DNA from 3 places in the uncultured Halovibrio sp. genome. Region 1 is predicted to be linked to each of the others. Evidence: predicted binding sites of a transcription regulator. Region 1 holds the regulator's gene; each other region holds the start of a gene.

Region 1 (4,429 bases):
CTGGCTGGATGGGTCGGCGTTACGGCGATGCCTTTTCGCTGGCGACAATCAGGTCATAGAGTTCCTGCGAGTCCTGGCACTGGCGCAGGCGCCGGCACAGGCCGCGGTCATTGAACTTCTCCGCCAGCTGGCTGAGCAGCTCAAGGTGCTCACTGGTGGCATTCTGCGGCACCAGGAGCACGAACAGCAGATCCACCGGCTCACTGTCGATGGCATCGAAGTTGATGGGTTCATCCAGCGTCAGCAGCGCGCCCACCACGCGCTTGCAGTCCTCGAGCCGGCAGTGCGGAATGGCGATGCCCTGTCCGATGCCGGTGCTGCCGAGGCGCTCCCGCGCCACCAGATTGTTGAAGATCTGGTTCTCCTCAAGCTCCGGGTAGTGCAGGGCCACCCTTTCGGCAATGGTCTCGAGGATGCGTTTCTTGCTGGTCCCCGGAACACCGCAGAGGGCCAGTTCCGGGGCAAGGATGGATTCAATGGACAGTGATGAATGGACCATGGATACCGCTTGGGATCAGCGGGTGGCCGCACCGTGCATGCGTTCCACCTGCTTTTCCTTATGTTTGAGAATTTGCCGGTCAAGCTTGTCCACAAGCTGATCGATCGCCGCGTACATATCGTCGTGCTGGGCCTTGGCGTTGATTTCGCCCCCGGTTACATGGAGCGTGGCTTCGGCGGTCTGTCGCTGTTTGACCACCGACAGCGTCACCTGGGTGTTGCTGATCTGGTCGGTGTGTCGCTCAAGTTTGTCCATCTTGCTCCGGACATAGTCCTTGAGGGCTTCAGTCAGCTCGATGTGGTGACCTGAAATGTTGAGTTGCATAGTCCGCTCCTGTTTCCGGTTCGGCCCGGCCACCGGAAGGTGGCCATCATACAGGCGTCAGACCCTCTAGACGAGACGTTTGCGTTCGTTCGAGGGTGGAATGTGCATCGCCTCGCGGTATTTCGCCACCGTGCGGCGTGCCACATTGATGCCCTGATCACTGAGTATAGTCGCTATACGGTTGTCGCTCAGCGGTTTTCGGCTTTCCTCCTCATTGATGAGTTTGCGGATCATGGCACGGATGGCTGTGGACGAGCACTCGCCGCCTTCGTCCGTGCTCACATGGCTGGAAAAGAAATACTTCAGTTCGTAAATGCCACGCGGGGTGTGCATGTACTTCTGGGTGGTGACGCGGGATATGGTGGACTCGTGCATTTCCACCGCCTGGGCGATTTCGGAGAGGATCAGCGGCTTCATCGCTTCCTCGCCCTCTTCAAAGAACCTCTGCTGATGATCGACGATCTGGGAGGCGACTTTCAACAGGGTTTCGTTACGGCTCTGAAGGCTCTTGATGAACCACTTGGCCTCCTGGAGCTGGTCGCGCAGATAGGTGTTGTCCCTGCTGCTGTCGGACTGGCGGATGAGTGACGCATAGAGGCTGTTCACCTGCAGCCGGGGCGCGATCTCCGGGTTCAGTTCGATCTTCCAGCGCCCTTCCTGGCGGGTGACGATCACGTCCGGGACCACGTATTCGGTTTCTTCCTCGCCGATGGCATCCCCGGGGCGGGGGTGCAGGCTCTGGATCAGCCCCAGGACCTCCTTGAGCTGCGCCTCGCTGAGCCGGCTGCGGCGCATCAGCTGGCGGTAGTCACGGCTGCCGAGCAGCTGGATGTAGTGGCTGATCACCAGCCGTGCCTGCTTGAGCCAGGGGGTGTCCGTGGGAAGCTGATTGAGCTGGATCAGCAGGCACTCGCGCAGGTCCCGTGCGGCCACCCCGGGCGGGTCGAAGTGCTGCAGCCGGTGCAGGACCGCTTCAACCTCGTCCATCTCCAGTGGATCCTCGTCGTCCGGCGCGCTCAGCCCCTGATGGATCTCCTCAAGGCTCTGGGTCAGATAGCCGCTGTCGTCGATGCCATCCACCAGGGCGTGGGCAATGGCGCGGTCGCGCTCGGACATGGGGGTGAGGTTGAGCTGCCAGTGCAGGTGATCCTGGAGAGTCTCGCCACGGCTGTTGCGGCTCTCAAAATCCGATTCGCCGCCTTCATCCTCGGGGCGTGAGCTGGCGGGCGAGGCGGGGGCGGTCTGGTAGACGTCGTCCCAGGCGGTGTCCACGGGCAGGTTGTCGGGGATTTCGCTGTTGTCCTGCCAGTTCTCGTTCTCCCAGCTCTCGGGCTCGGCGCCGGCGGTTTCCCGTGATTCGTCTTCCTGCGATCCCTCTGACTCACCGGATTCGCGGCCATCTTCCCTGCTGTCACTGTGTTCACTGGTGTCAGCGGTTTCGCTGTCGTCAGTCCCGGCTTCAGCTTCCGCTTCGGCTTCCTCGGCGGTTTCAAGCATGGGATTGGATTCCAGCTGCTGCTGGATCTCCTGCTGCAGGTCGAGTGTGGAGAGCTGGAGTAACCGTATTGCCTGCTGAAGCTGGGGCGTCATTGTGAGCTGCTGGCCCATCTTCAGCTGCAGGGACGCTTTCATGACCATCGACTGCTTTCCCGTTACCGATTGTCCCGCATTTACGTAACCTTAATCCGACCCTGTGGCAGGCCGGCAGGGATTTTGCTTAATGTCTTTTGAATTGAGTGTACAGGCCAATTGGGCAGGGCGACAACGGTTTTGGGAGGACCGTGTCACAGACGGAATTCGTCGCCCAGATAGACTTCCTTGACCTGCTGGTTGGCGAGGATGTCCTCGGAGGTGCCGGAGGCGATGATGTGGCCTTCGCTGACGATATAGGCGGTTTCGCAGATGTCGAGCGTCTCGCGCACGTTGTGGTCGGTGATCAGGACACCGATGCCCCGGTCACGCACCTGGCGCACGATCTGCTTGATGTCGCTGACCGAGATCGGGTCCACGCCGGCGAAGGGTTCGTCCAGCAGGATGAAGGCCGGCTCCACCGCCAGCGCACGGGCGATCTCGGCGCGGCGGCGCTCACCGCCGGAAAGGCTCATGCCCAGGCTGTTGCGGATGTGGCTGATGTGGAACTCACGCAGGAGTGACTCCATGCGTTCCTCACGTTCGGCCTTTGTGAGGTCGCTGCGGGTCTGCAGGATCGCCATCAGGTTCTGCGCCACGGTCAGGCGCCGGAAGACCGAGGCTTCCTGTGGCAGATAGCCGATACCGGCACGGGCGCGGCCGTGCATGGGCAGGTGGGTGATGTCGCGGTCATCGATGCGGATGCGGCCCCGGTCATGGGGAACCAGGCCCACGATCATGTAGAAACAGGTGGTCTTGCCGGCGCCATTGGGCCCGAGCAGCCCGGCGATCTGACCACTCTGGATGCTGAGGGAAACGTCCATCACCACCGGGTGGCGGCGGTAACTCTTGGCCAGGTTCAGCGCTTCCAGTCTCGCCATGGGGTCCGCTCAGTTGCTGTTGTCGTTGCCGCTGTCGCGGCCGGGCTGGATGGTCATCTCAACCCGGTCATCCGCGTCGTCCTCGGAGCTGGAGGCGGTGACCACCCTTTCGGCCACGTCGTACACGATCCGGTTGCCCCGGAAGGTGTCGCCCTGCTGCCGGATGAAGGCCTCGTTCTCAAAGGTGATGCGTTCTTCGTCGGCCCGGTAGATGATGGTCCGGCCCTCGGCGTAGACGGCCGGGCCCTGTTCGGTTTCCGGTTGCTCGTAGGTGGCGGGGTCGCCGGTGGCTACCATCCGGTTGAGGCTCTGGGCCCCGCCCCTGTAGAGAACCACTCTGTCCGCCGTCAGAAGGGCTTCGCCCTGGGTAACCCGGACACTGCCGGTATAGGTGGCGGTTCCTTCCTGGTCATCCAGGCGGGCATTGTCGGATTCAACCCGGATGGGCTTGTCGGAATCCAGATTGAACGCATACAGGGGCAGTGACAGGCTGCTCAGAAGCAGCCCTGCCAGAAACCGCCAGGCGTTTCGGGTGCGTGCCGGGTTGGTCATGAGCAGGCTGTGCCTCCTGTGCGTCAGCGGTTGAAGTACCGGCTGCGGACATCATTCTCGAGCCTGACCGCGCGTTCGTCGATCCACCCCGTCATGCCGACGGCATGGGTCACGCTGCTGCGGTCGATCAGGGTCACCGGCGCATCAGTCTGCACAATCCGTTCGTTGTTATCCAGCGTCATCCGTTCGCTGAGGATCAGCACATCCCCGCGCTCGGTGCTGCTGTGGCGGGCCCGGACATCCTTCTCAAGCATGAGTTTGGCCACATCTGGCCGGTAAAGCCCGGTACGTGAACGCACGAACCAGGGAGCGCCGCCGTTGCGGGCCATGAGCATGGCACGGGGGCGCTCCATGGTGACCCGGTTCTCATCCTGGAACTGTTCAGCCCGGCGGGTGCGGATGCGTGACTTGAGGCGGCCTTCACTGTCGAAGGCGCGGAAGGTGGCGTTGACCACGAAGCCATCCGGCTTCTGTGGGCCGCGCAGGTCGGTGGCCGTGGTGTCGCGGATCGGGTCATCCTCCTGGAGCACCAGCAGGGCGAGGC
Region 2 (4,429 bases), on a different contig from region 1:
CGTTCTTGGGCACGTCCTGCAGCTGGGACATGGCCATCCCCACCCGCTGGACCTCCTTCGGCCCCATGTGCTTGAGGATCTGCGCAGCATCCTCCTCGCCCAGGGTCATCAGCAGTATCGCAGCCTGCTCAATGCGGCCCAGTTTGCGCGAGGGCTGGGCCCGGCCGGCTGTGTTCTCTTCCTCACTCATCCGCGTTCACCCACTGACGAACCACCTGCGCTACCCGTGCGGGATCTTCCGCAATCAGGCCTTTAACAGCGTTCAGCTCCCTATCATAGCTTTCACCGGTATCGGGCAAAAGCCGATCGTCGCCACTGCCCATGGCCGAGCGGATCGATTCACTGCCTTCAATATCGTCCAGACCACCAAGCCCTTCAAGGTCCGACTCACCAGCCTCACCACTGCCCCCACCACCACCGCCGGAGGCCAGGGTCTTGAGTGTGGGCCGGACCAGAAGGAGGGCCAGCGCAATGATCACCAGGCCCGCGATCACCGGGCGGATGCTGTCCTGAAACCAGGGTTGCTCATAGAAGGGCACAGGCTCAATCTCGGGCTCCTGCTGCTCGGCGAAGTCCGTGTTGACCACGGTCACGCTGTCTCCCCGCGCGGCGGAAAAGCCCACGGCATCCCGAACCAGACGGGTCAGGCGCTCCAGTTCCGCCTGGGGCCATTCGACACTGGTGGTCTCCCCGGTTTCCGGGTTGGTGCGCTTGAGATCATCCACCGCTACCGCCACGCTCATACGGTTGACCGAGCCAGGCTCCTTGCGCGTGAAGCTCAGCAGCCGATCCACCTCGTAGTTGCGGGTCGATGAGGTCCGCGAACTCCGGGAGCCGCCCCCTTCGCCGCCGCCCTCGCCGCCGGCCTGTTCCGGTGCTTCGGCTTCGCCGGGAGGCTGGTTCGAGAGCGCGCCGGGAATTCCACCGGCCTCGCCCTGGCGGTTGATCTCTTCCACAGTCTGCTCGCTGCGCAGAGCCTGCTGCTCGGGGTTGAAGATCTCCTCGGCCTGCTCCACTGCCTTGAAGTCCATGTCCACCGACACTTCCGCGTTGAAGCGGTCGCGCCCCATGATCGGAGCCAGGATTCCCGCGACCCGCTCCTTGAGCCGTTGCTCCACGCGCCGCTGCATCTGGAACTTCTGGGCCATCTCCTGGGCTTTCTCGTTGTTCACATTGGCGGACAGGTGGTTGCCCCGCTGGTCCACGACCGTGACGTCCTCCCGGCTCATCTGGGGCACACTGCCCGCAACAAGGTTGATGACCGAGCGCACCTGGGTTTCATCCATGCGCCTTCCGGAGCCCAGATCCACCATGACCGAGGCAGAGGGGTTGCGGTTGTCACTGACAAAAACGGAATCCTCGGGAATGGCCAGGTGCACGCGGGAATTGCGCACATTGCCCATGGCCCTGATGGTGCGGGCCAGCTCACCTTCCAGGCTGCGGTGGAAGCGGGCCTTTTCCATGAACTGGGAGGTGCCCAGGCCCTGATCCTGCATGATGATCTCAAAGCCCATGCCCTTGTCCTCGGTCACACCTTCCCGGGCCAGAGCCAGGCGGGCTTCATGGATGTCACCCGACGCCACCAGAAGAGCGCCACTGCGGTGCTCAATCCGGTAATCCACCCCGGCGCTGTCCAGCACATTGGTGAGCTCCGCAGGGTTATACTCACTCATATCGCCCACCAGGGGCTTGTAGTCCGAGCCCTGGGCCCAGAGCACCAGTGCCACGGCCAGTGCCACACTGGCGGCAAGACCGACGATAAGCCCCACCTGACGCAACAGGGTCAGCCGGTTGACGCCCATCAGCAGGTTGCTGCCACCTCCAGTGGCACTGCTTTCGCTCCCGCCTCCCCCGCCGCTGGCCGGCGGGTTGGTCTGTTCCGTTTCAGCCGGTACGTTGGCCATTGTGCGCTCCTGTCACCGCACACCGCCCGCGGGCGGATATCCCGTTGAACCGAATCAGATCGGCATGTTCATGATTTTCTCATAGGCCTGCACGACGCGGTTACGCACCTGGGTCGTGGCCTCGAATGCCACCGAAGCTTTCTGGCTCTCGACCATCACCCGCGTGATGTCCACATCCGGATCACCCTGGGTATAGCGGGTCTTGAGGTCCGAGGAGGTCTGCTGCAACTCGTTAACCTGATTGACCGCCCCCTGGAGGGTGTCCATAAAGCTCGGGCCCTCGCCCTGCTGGGCCTCACCCGGCTTCTGGCTGGGCTGCATCTGCTCCGGCCGCAGCTGGTCCGGCTGGATCTGCTGGCGCTGCTGCATCTGCTCGCGCAGCGCACGGATATCGGACAGCACGGAGTTCACATCAGCTCGTTCAACCATTGTTCCTCTCCCAATGCTCAGGGCTCTGCCATGGCAGATTCATCTCGATGACAGAAAAGCAAACAACGGGCCAGAATGAATTTTCCATTCCATTACAGGCTCTTGAGAGAGTTTCTGAGCAAAATCCGGCTGGAAGGGGCGGAATGGAAAAGTGTGCTGACGTGATTTTGACACAAAAAAGCCCGGGCCGGAGCCCGGGCAGGCAGGAGGAAGGGACGTCAGACGAACGCCAGCTCCTCTTCAGGGTTGATGCCATGATCCCGCATCTGGGCAAGCTTGTAGCGCAGGGTACGGGGACTGATGCCCAGCCGTTCGGCCGCCTGTTTGCGGCGGCCACGCTCATCACGCAGGGTCTGCAGGATGATCCGGAACTCACGTTGGCGCAGGTCATCTCCCAGAGAGGCATCCTGGGGCTCACCGGCTGCCTCAACGGCTTGGGGGGCAGGCGCGTCAGCCTCCGCGCCCGGTTCAACAGTCTCTTCCGCATCAGGTTCCGGAACAGCCGATCGCGGCGCCGGTGCGGCGCCGGTGATGCTCTGGTCCAGGCTCAGGTCCCGGTCCGTAATGACCTGCCCCTGCTGCAGGATCAGGGCCCGCTGGATGGCGTTGTCCAGTTCCCGCACATTGCCCGGCCAGTCGTACTGGTAAATAACCCGGCGTGCACTGGGGTCCAGCGTAACCCCGGTCATGTGCATCTGACGGGCGTGCTTTTCCAGCAGATGGTCCGCCAGCGGCAGGATGTCGTCACGGCGCTCGCGCAGCGGCAGCCACTGCAGTGGGAACACACCCAGCCGGTAATAGAGGTCCTCACGGAAGCGGCCCGCGGCCACATCCTCCTGGAGATCCCGGTTGGTGGTGGCAATCACACGCACATCAAGCTGGATGCTGCGGCGGCCACCCACCCGTTCCACTTCGCGCTCCTGAAGGACCCGCAGGAGCTTGGCCTGAAGCCCGATCTCCATTTCCGAGATCTCGTCCAGAAGCAGCGTGCCGCCATTGGCCTGCTCAAACTTGCCCGGCGACGTCTGGTGTGCCCCGGTGAAGGCCCCCTTCTCGTGACCGAAAAGGATCGCCTCCAGCATATTCTCGGGGATAGCGGCGCAGTTGAGGGCCACAAAGGGCTGTGAGGCGCGACTGGATTCGTCATGGATGTAACGCGCCAGCACCTCCTTACCCGTGCCACTTTCGCCACAGATCAGCACAGTGGAGTCCGTGGCGGCCACCTTGCGGGCCAGCTGGAACATCCGCCGGCTGGCGGCATCCTCGGCAATGGCGCGGTTGGCACTGGTAGAGGCAGGGCCTCCCAGAACCCGCGAGACAATGTCCGTCAGCACCTGTGGCTCAAACGGTTTGGCCAGGTAATCCACGGCACCGGCCTGCATGGCGGAAACCGCCTGCTCGATGCGGCCGTAGGCGGTCATCAGCAGTACCGGAATGCCGGGATGATGGCGCTGGATCTCTGCCAGAAGGCTGATGCCGTCCATGCCGGGCATCTGCACGTCACTGATCACCAGATCCACCGGTGCCGAAGCCAGTTTCTCCAGGGCTTCCTCACCACTGGCCGCCTCACTGACCCGGTAGCGCTTGACCTCCAGAGTGGTGACCAGTGCCTCGCGGAGTTCCCCGTCGTCCTCAACAATCAGTATCTTCTGTTTCGCCATGACTACTTCTCCGATGAATCCCCGGGATCACCCGTTGTGCGGCGCGGCCAGCGGCAGCGTGATAATGGCGCTGGTGCCGCTGTGACCATCCGAAACCAGCTCAAAACGCCCCTTGTGGGCCTGAACCACGGCGCTGACCACTGCCAGACCCAGTCCTGTGCCGTGGGACTTGGTAGTGACGAACGCCTCGGTCACGCGCTCGGCCTCTTCCGGAGAGAGGCCCGGCCCGTTGTCTGTGATACAGAAACGGACCTCGCCGCCCTGCCCGGAAACCTCGAGCGCCAGCTCATCCGCGCCGGCTTCCAGGCTGTTGTTGATCAGGTTCAGGCAGGCGCCAATCAGGGCCTCGCGATTGCAGGCGATGGCCCCCTCTGGCCAGTGATCCGGTGTGGTGAGCGTGGCCCGGCGTGTCTGGAGTGACGTCTCCGCATTCTG
Region 3 (4,429 bases), on a different contig from region 1:
ATGGCAAAAAACGGGAGAGCGAAGAAGAAGCTCTCCTGGTGGATCAGCTGGGTCGTGAAGCGCACCAGCGGCGGTGGCAGGTCCACGCCCGGGATCAGGCTGATCAGGCGGCGTATCGGGTCTTCCAGAACCAGCCAGACCCAGCCCGCGAGCATCAGTATTGCGATCAGTCCCGCCGTATCCTGTTGTCGATCAACAAGCAGGAAGCTGGCGATGCCCGCTACGAAGCCCAGAAGCGCGAACAGCCAGGGGTGGCGACGTACGTGCACGGCGGCACGCAGGGCTTTCCATTTCCAGTTGACCGGGCCGGGCAGTGGTGTACTCATAGCGAAAGGGACATAGGCTGACCGGCCCGGCAGGTCAAAGACGGTTATTCAACGGTAATGGTAATCGTCTCGGATTTGACCGGCGGCTCATGGGGCGTGTGCGTCTCATCGCCGAGCAGCAGCGTCAGCTCGTGTTCGCCGGGCTCAAGATCCAGTGTGGTCTGGGTCTGGCCACCGCCGAAGTGCCGGTGCTGGTCGTCGGAAGGAATGGGCTCATCCATTGCGGGCATCTCCTCCACGTCCACGAGCAGGTGGTGGTGGCCGGTGTTCTTCCGGTCGACCCCAGAGGGCGCCACACCCATGCCTTCAAGCCCGAAGCGGACGGTTACGGGGGAGCTGACGGTCTCGCCGTCCTGCGGGGAAATGAAATAGGCGGATGCTTCTTCCGGTGCATCGCTGGCCATTGCGGCGGTTGTGCCCAGAGCCAGTGTGATGCCGGCCAGTGTGCGGGTCAGTGCCTTCATGCTGTAACTCCCTGTGTGGATGGGATACCAGCATAAAAAGCCGGGGCGGGCGGCGGCAAGCCACCACGCCCCGGCTGGGAGGGTTATTACCGGATGGTCATCCAGTCCAGGGCGTCGCCCCGATCAGGAAAAGCTCTTCTTCGGCTGGGTGCGGACGTGAGTGGTGTACAGAACCAGGCCAACCAGTGTCAGGCCACCCACCAGGTTGCCCAGAACCGTCGGGATCTCATTCCACATGATGTACTGGTAAAGGGTGAAGTCCGCGCCCATCAGCAGGCCGATCGGGAACAGGAACATGTTCACGACGGAATGCTCGAAACCGAGATAGAAGAAGATGATGATCGGCATCCACATGGCCATGATCTTGCCGGACACGTGAGTGGAAATGCTCGCGCCGACAACGCCCATGGAGACCATCCAGTTACAGAACATGCCGCGCATGAAGAGAACGATCCAGCCGGCAATACCGGCTTCCTGGTAACCCACGGTCCGGCTTTCGCCAACGGCCATGATCTTCTGGCCGACTTCATTGATGGCTTCGGAGCCCCCCATGGAGAAGTTGAGATAGCCGAAAATGGCGATGAAGAGCGCGCCGCCGAGGTTCCCGAGCCCCACAAGGCCCCAGTTCTTCAGCATGCGCGGGAAGGTCACGCCCGGCCGCTTGTCCAGTAGTGCCATGGGCACGAGCGTGAATACCCCCGTGAGCAGGTCGTAGCCCATGAGATAGAGCATGCAGAAGCCCACTGGGAAGAGCAGGGCGCCGACCAGAAAGGAACCGGTCTGCACCGCGATGGTGATGGTGAAGATCACCGCCAGCGCCAGCGTCGCCCCCGCCATGAAGGCACGGATCAGGGTGTCCCGCGTGCCCATGTGGATCTTGGCTTCGCCGGCGTCCACCAGCTTGGTGACGAACTCGTTGGGTTGAAGATAGGACATGTTGGTTCTCCTGTTACCAGCGTTTGAAGGGGAGGAACTTGCCATCCATCGTGATCACGACCCGGTCCCCCTTGGGATCCTCCACGCGGTCCACGTGCATCTTGTAGTCGATTGCACTCATGATCCCGTCGCCGAATTTCTCGTGAATGATGTCCTTCACGCTGTCGCCGTAGATCATGCAGGCTTCATAGATGCGATAGATGAGCGGATCAGTCGGAACGGCTTTGTCCCAGTGCTTGTGGGGGCAGGTTTGCAGGGTCCGTGCCACTTCGTCGCCGAGGCTCAGTGTTGTGCACAGAGCCTTGGCCTGGTCCTCCAGCATGGTGTTCATGCCGTAGCAGCAGGAAGCCGTCCATACGGGCGACATGCCGATGGATTCGGCCAGCTGCCCCCAAGTGTAGCCCTGTTCGTTCTTGGCGGTGAGGATGGTGGCGGTCATGGTTTCATGATTCATAACAGTGCAACTCCTTGAACCAGATTGCTGCATCGATAGTGCATTTGCCCTAAAAGTGGGCGCCTGTTAGCTGACAGCACTCGTACCGTACGAGCTGTCGGTTGCAGACTGAGTAAGCAGTTGCTGTGCCAACCTGTTCTATTTTTTAAGATTCTGATTTGGAAAGATTAATTATGAGTCTGAAGGGGCAGGGAAATTACGAGAAATCGTGAAGAACGATTTCTCGTAGTCATACAACACGATTTCCCGTAGTAGGGGACCTCAATGTTGATGGTTTGTTTGTGGAGAGTAGGGGGGACTTCTAACCAGCCAATCTTTGCTTAAGGAGGGGCGCCGCAGCCCCCGGGCTACCTGATTCAATGGGTAAAGCGGGATCCTTGGCCCATTCGTTCCAGGAGCCAAGGTAAATCCGGAGGTTGCTGAACCCGGCCTGGCGCAGGGCGACAAAGGTGTTGCTCGCCCGCGCGCCCTTGAAGCAGTAGATGACGATGGGGTCGTCCGGGGCAATGCCCCTGGATGCGGCAAGCTCCCGGATGGCCTCAGGCGTCTTGAAGGCGGGGACTTCCCCATCGTCCATGAACTCGTACCACTCAAGCCATACGGCACCGGGAAGCCGGCCCTTGCGGGGAACGAAGTCCTTACCGTAGGGGGAAGAGCTCTCCCCGAGCCATTCATCCTGGTCGCGGTTATCCAGCAGGATCGCGTCACCGTTGGCCAGGATCTCAAGCATGTCATCCCTGGTCGCGAGGAGGTCGCGCTGCGGGTTGAGAGGGAAGGTTGCCGGCGTCACTGTCGGCGCTTCAGACGTCAAAGGCATGCCTGCCTCCTTCCAGGCGCGGAGGCCGCCATCGAGAATACCGGCCGTTGGATACCCAAGGTACTTGAGCAGCCAGTACCCCCGGCAGGAACCGCCGTACTGGGTATTCAGGGCGTCCTCATAGACGATGGCGGTTTTCTGGCCGTCCAGGCCCACGTTGCCGAATAGTTCTGCGAATGTCTGGTGCATTGCGTCCAGCCCGCTGTCCGTGGTCTCCGCCAGGTAGTAGAAAATATCGGACACGTTCACGGCACCCGGGATGTGCTCGGTTTCGTACTTATCGCTGTCGCGGATATCAATCAGCACCGCCTTGCCGGCGCTGGCCAGTGCGTTTGCTTCCTCAACGCTGTAAAGGATCTGCTCGGTCATGGTGATCTCTCCTGTTCCCCGCCCCTTCCTGCCTGGATGGTCGAGGCGTTATCTGAGGATGGCCTGCCTGGCCCTCCTGGATTTGCGGCTATGCCGTCTCCGGTCCGCTGCCGACCGACCGGATGATGCGCTCAAACACCGGGTCCAGTTCACGCCCGATGGCGGCCAGTTCCTGTTCGGGGAAGAGGCCAAGGTTGACGCTTGGCCGTTGCCAGTCGACCCGGACCCGGCCGCTGGCGCTCTCATAGACATGGCCGCGCACGGGTATGGCAATCCCCGCGTCCTCCCGGGCTTCCCACACGCGCGCGGCATAAGCTGGATGGAAAACCTCGAGCACCTGGTGGAAAGGGCTCTCCAGGCCAACGTGGGCGACGTTGGTCGAGGCCGGGATGTGGCACAGAAGGTACATGCCCTCGGTGCTGATGGCCTCTTTGAGTCGTTCAACCGTTTCTTTTGGCGAATAATCGCTGGCAACACGGAACATTGTGTTCGGGCTCCTGACTTATTGACCGCGCATCTGCGCTTCATACTGTTTGGCATCGCGTGTGCGCTTGCCGGACAGGGCGAAACCGGTCAGTCGATCCTCTGATCGGTGTTCCAGGACAATGTCCTGACCATCGGCCTCGCGCTCCACCCACTCGCCGTCCTCCTCGGGCGCCCATACCGCCAGGGGCAATGACGGTGTCTTGATGACGATGGTCCCGGCATTCGCCTGGTAATGTGTCTCATGGCCACAGAGGTTGGCGGCCAGGGCCTGGGCCTGCTCCTGGAGTGGCCGCACATAGGGAAGCAGTTGTCCGTTGTGCTCGGCACAGTCCCCGATCGCGTAAATGTCGGGGATGGAGGTCTGCAGCCGGGAATCAACCTGGATGCCGGTGCCCGTGGCGGCGCCCGCGAGCCTGGCAAGCTCCACGTTGGGAATCAGTCCAAGGGCGCTGAGCACGACATCGCTCTGGACCGTCTCACCGGAGTCCAGCTGGACAGCCAGTAGCCCTTCAGGGGTGGTGCGGACCGATTGCACGGTACAGCCGGTGTGCAGGTTGACGCCCTTTTCCCGGAGCGC

What was found. Region 1 encodes sigma-54, which starts transcription at its own class of promoters, with help from an activator protein. Its sites were predicted from a motif close to TGGCACNNNNNTTGCTNT; they were not measured.
Region 2: the regulator sigma-54 is predicted to act here: its motif matches at 2,389-2,406, upstream of fliE (flagellar hook-basal body complex protein FliE).
Region 3: the regulator sigma-54 is predicted to act here: its motif matches at 2,294-2,311, upstream of cynS (cyanase).

The regions. Positions count from the first base shown of each region.
Region 1 covers NZ_CAJXMA010000111.1:201-4,629, reverse strand. Annotated here, with positions in the region: gene ptsN (PTS IIA-like nitrogen regulatory protein PtsN) at 20-499, opposite strand; gene raiA (ribosome-associated translation inhibitor RaiA) at 515-823, opposite strand; gene QZ501_RS14270 (RNA polymerase factor sigma-54) at 890-2,455, opposite strand; gene lptB (LPS export ABC transporter ATP-binding protein) at 2,608-3,333, opposite strand; gene lptA (lipopolysaccharide transport periplasmic protein LptA) at 3,343-3,885, opposite strand; gene lptC (LPS export ABC transporter periplasmic protein LptC) at 3,909-4,429, opposite strand, start outside.
Region 2 covers NZ_CAJXMA010000037.1:19,328-23,756, forward strand. Annotated here, with positions in the region: gene fliG (flagellar motor switch protein FliG) at 1-190, opposite strand, end outside; gene fliF (flagellar basal-body MS-ring/collar protein FliF) at 183-1,904, opposite strand; gene fliE (flagellar hook-basal body complex protein FliE) at 1,959-2,333, opposite strand; gene QZ501_RS08890 (sigma-54 dependent transcriptional regulator) at 2,552-3,994, opposite strand; gene QZ501_RS08895 (ATP-binding protein) at 4,022-4,429, opposite strand, start outside.
Region 3 covers NZ_CAJXMA010000081.1:3,029-7,457, reverse strand. Annotated here, with positions in the region: gene QZ501_RS12750 (DUF5924 family protein) at 1-326, opposite strand, end outside; gene QZ501_RS12745 (DUF4399 domain-containing protein) at 371-790, opposite strand; gene QZ501_RS12740 (formate/nitrite transporter family protein) at 914-1,726, opposite strand; gene cynS (cyanase) at 1,740-2,180, opposite strand; gene QZ501_RS12730 (sulfurtransferase) at 2,482-3,366, opposite strand; gene QZ501_RS12725 (DUF302 domain-containing protein) at 3,455-3,850, opposite strand; gene QZ501_RS12720 (FAD-dependent oxidoreductase) at 3,869-4,429, opposite strand, start outside.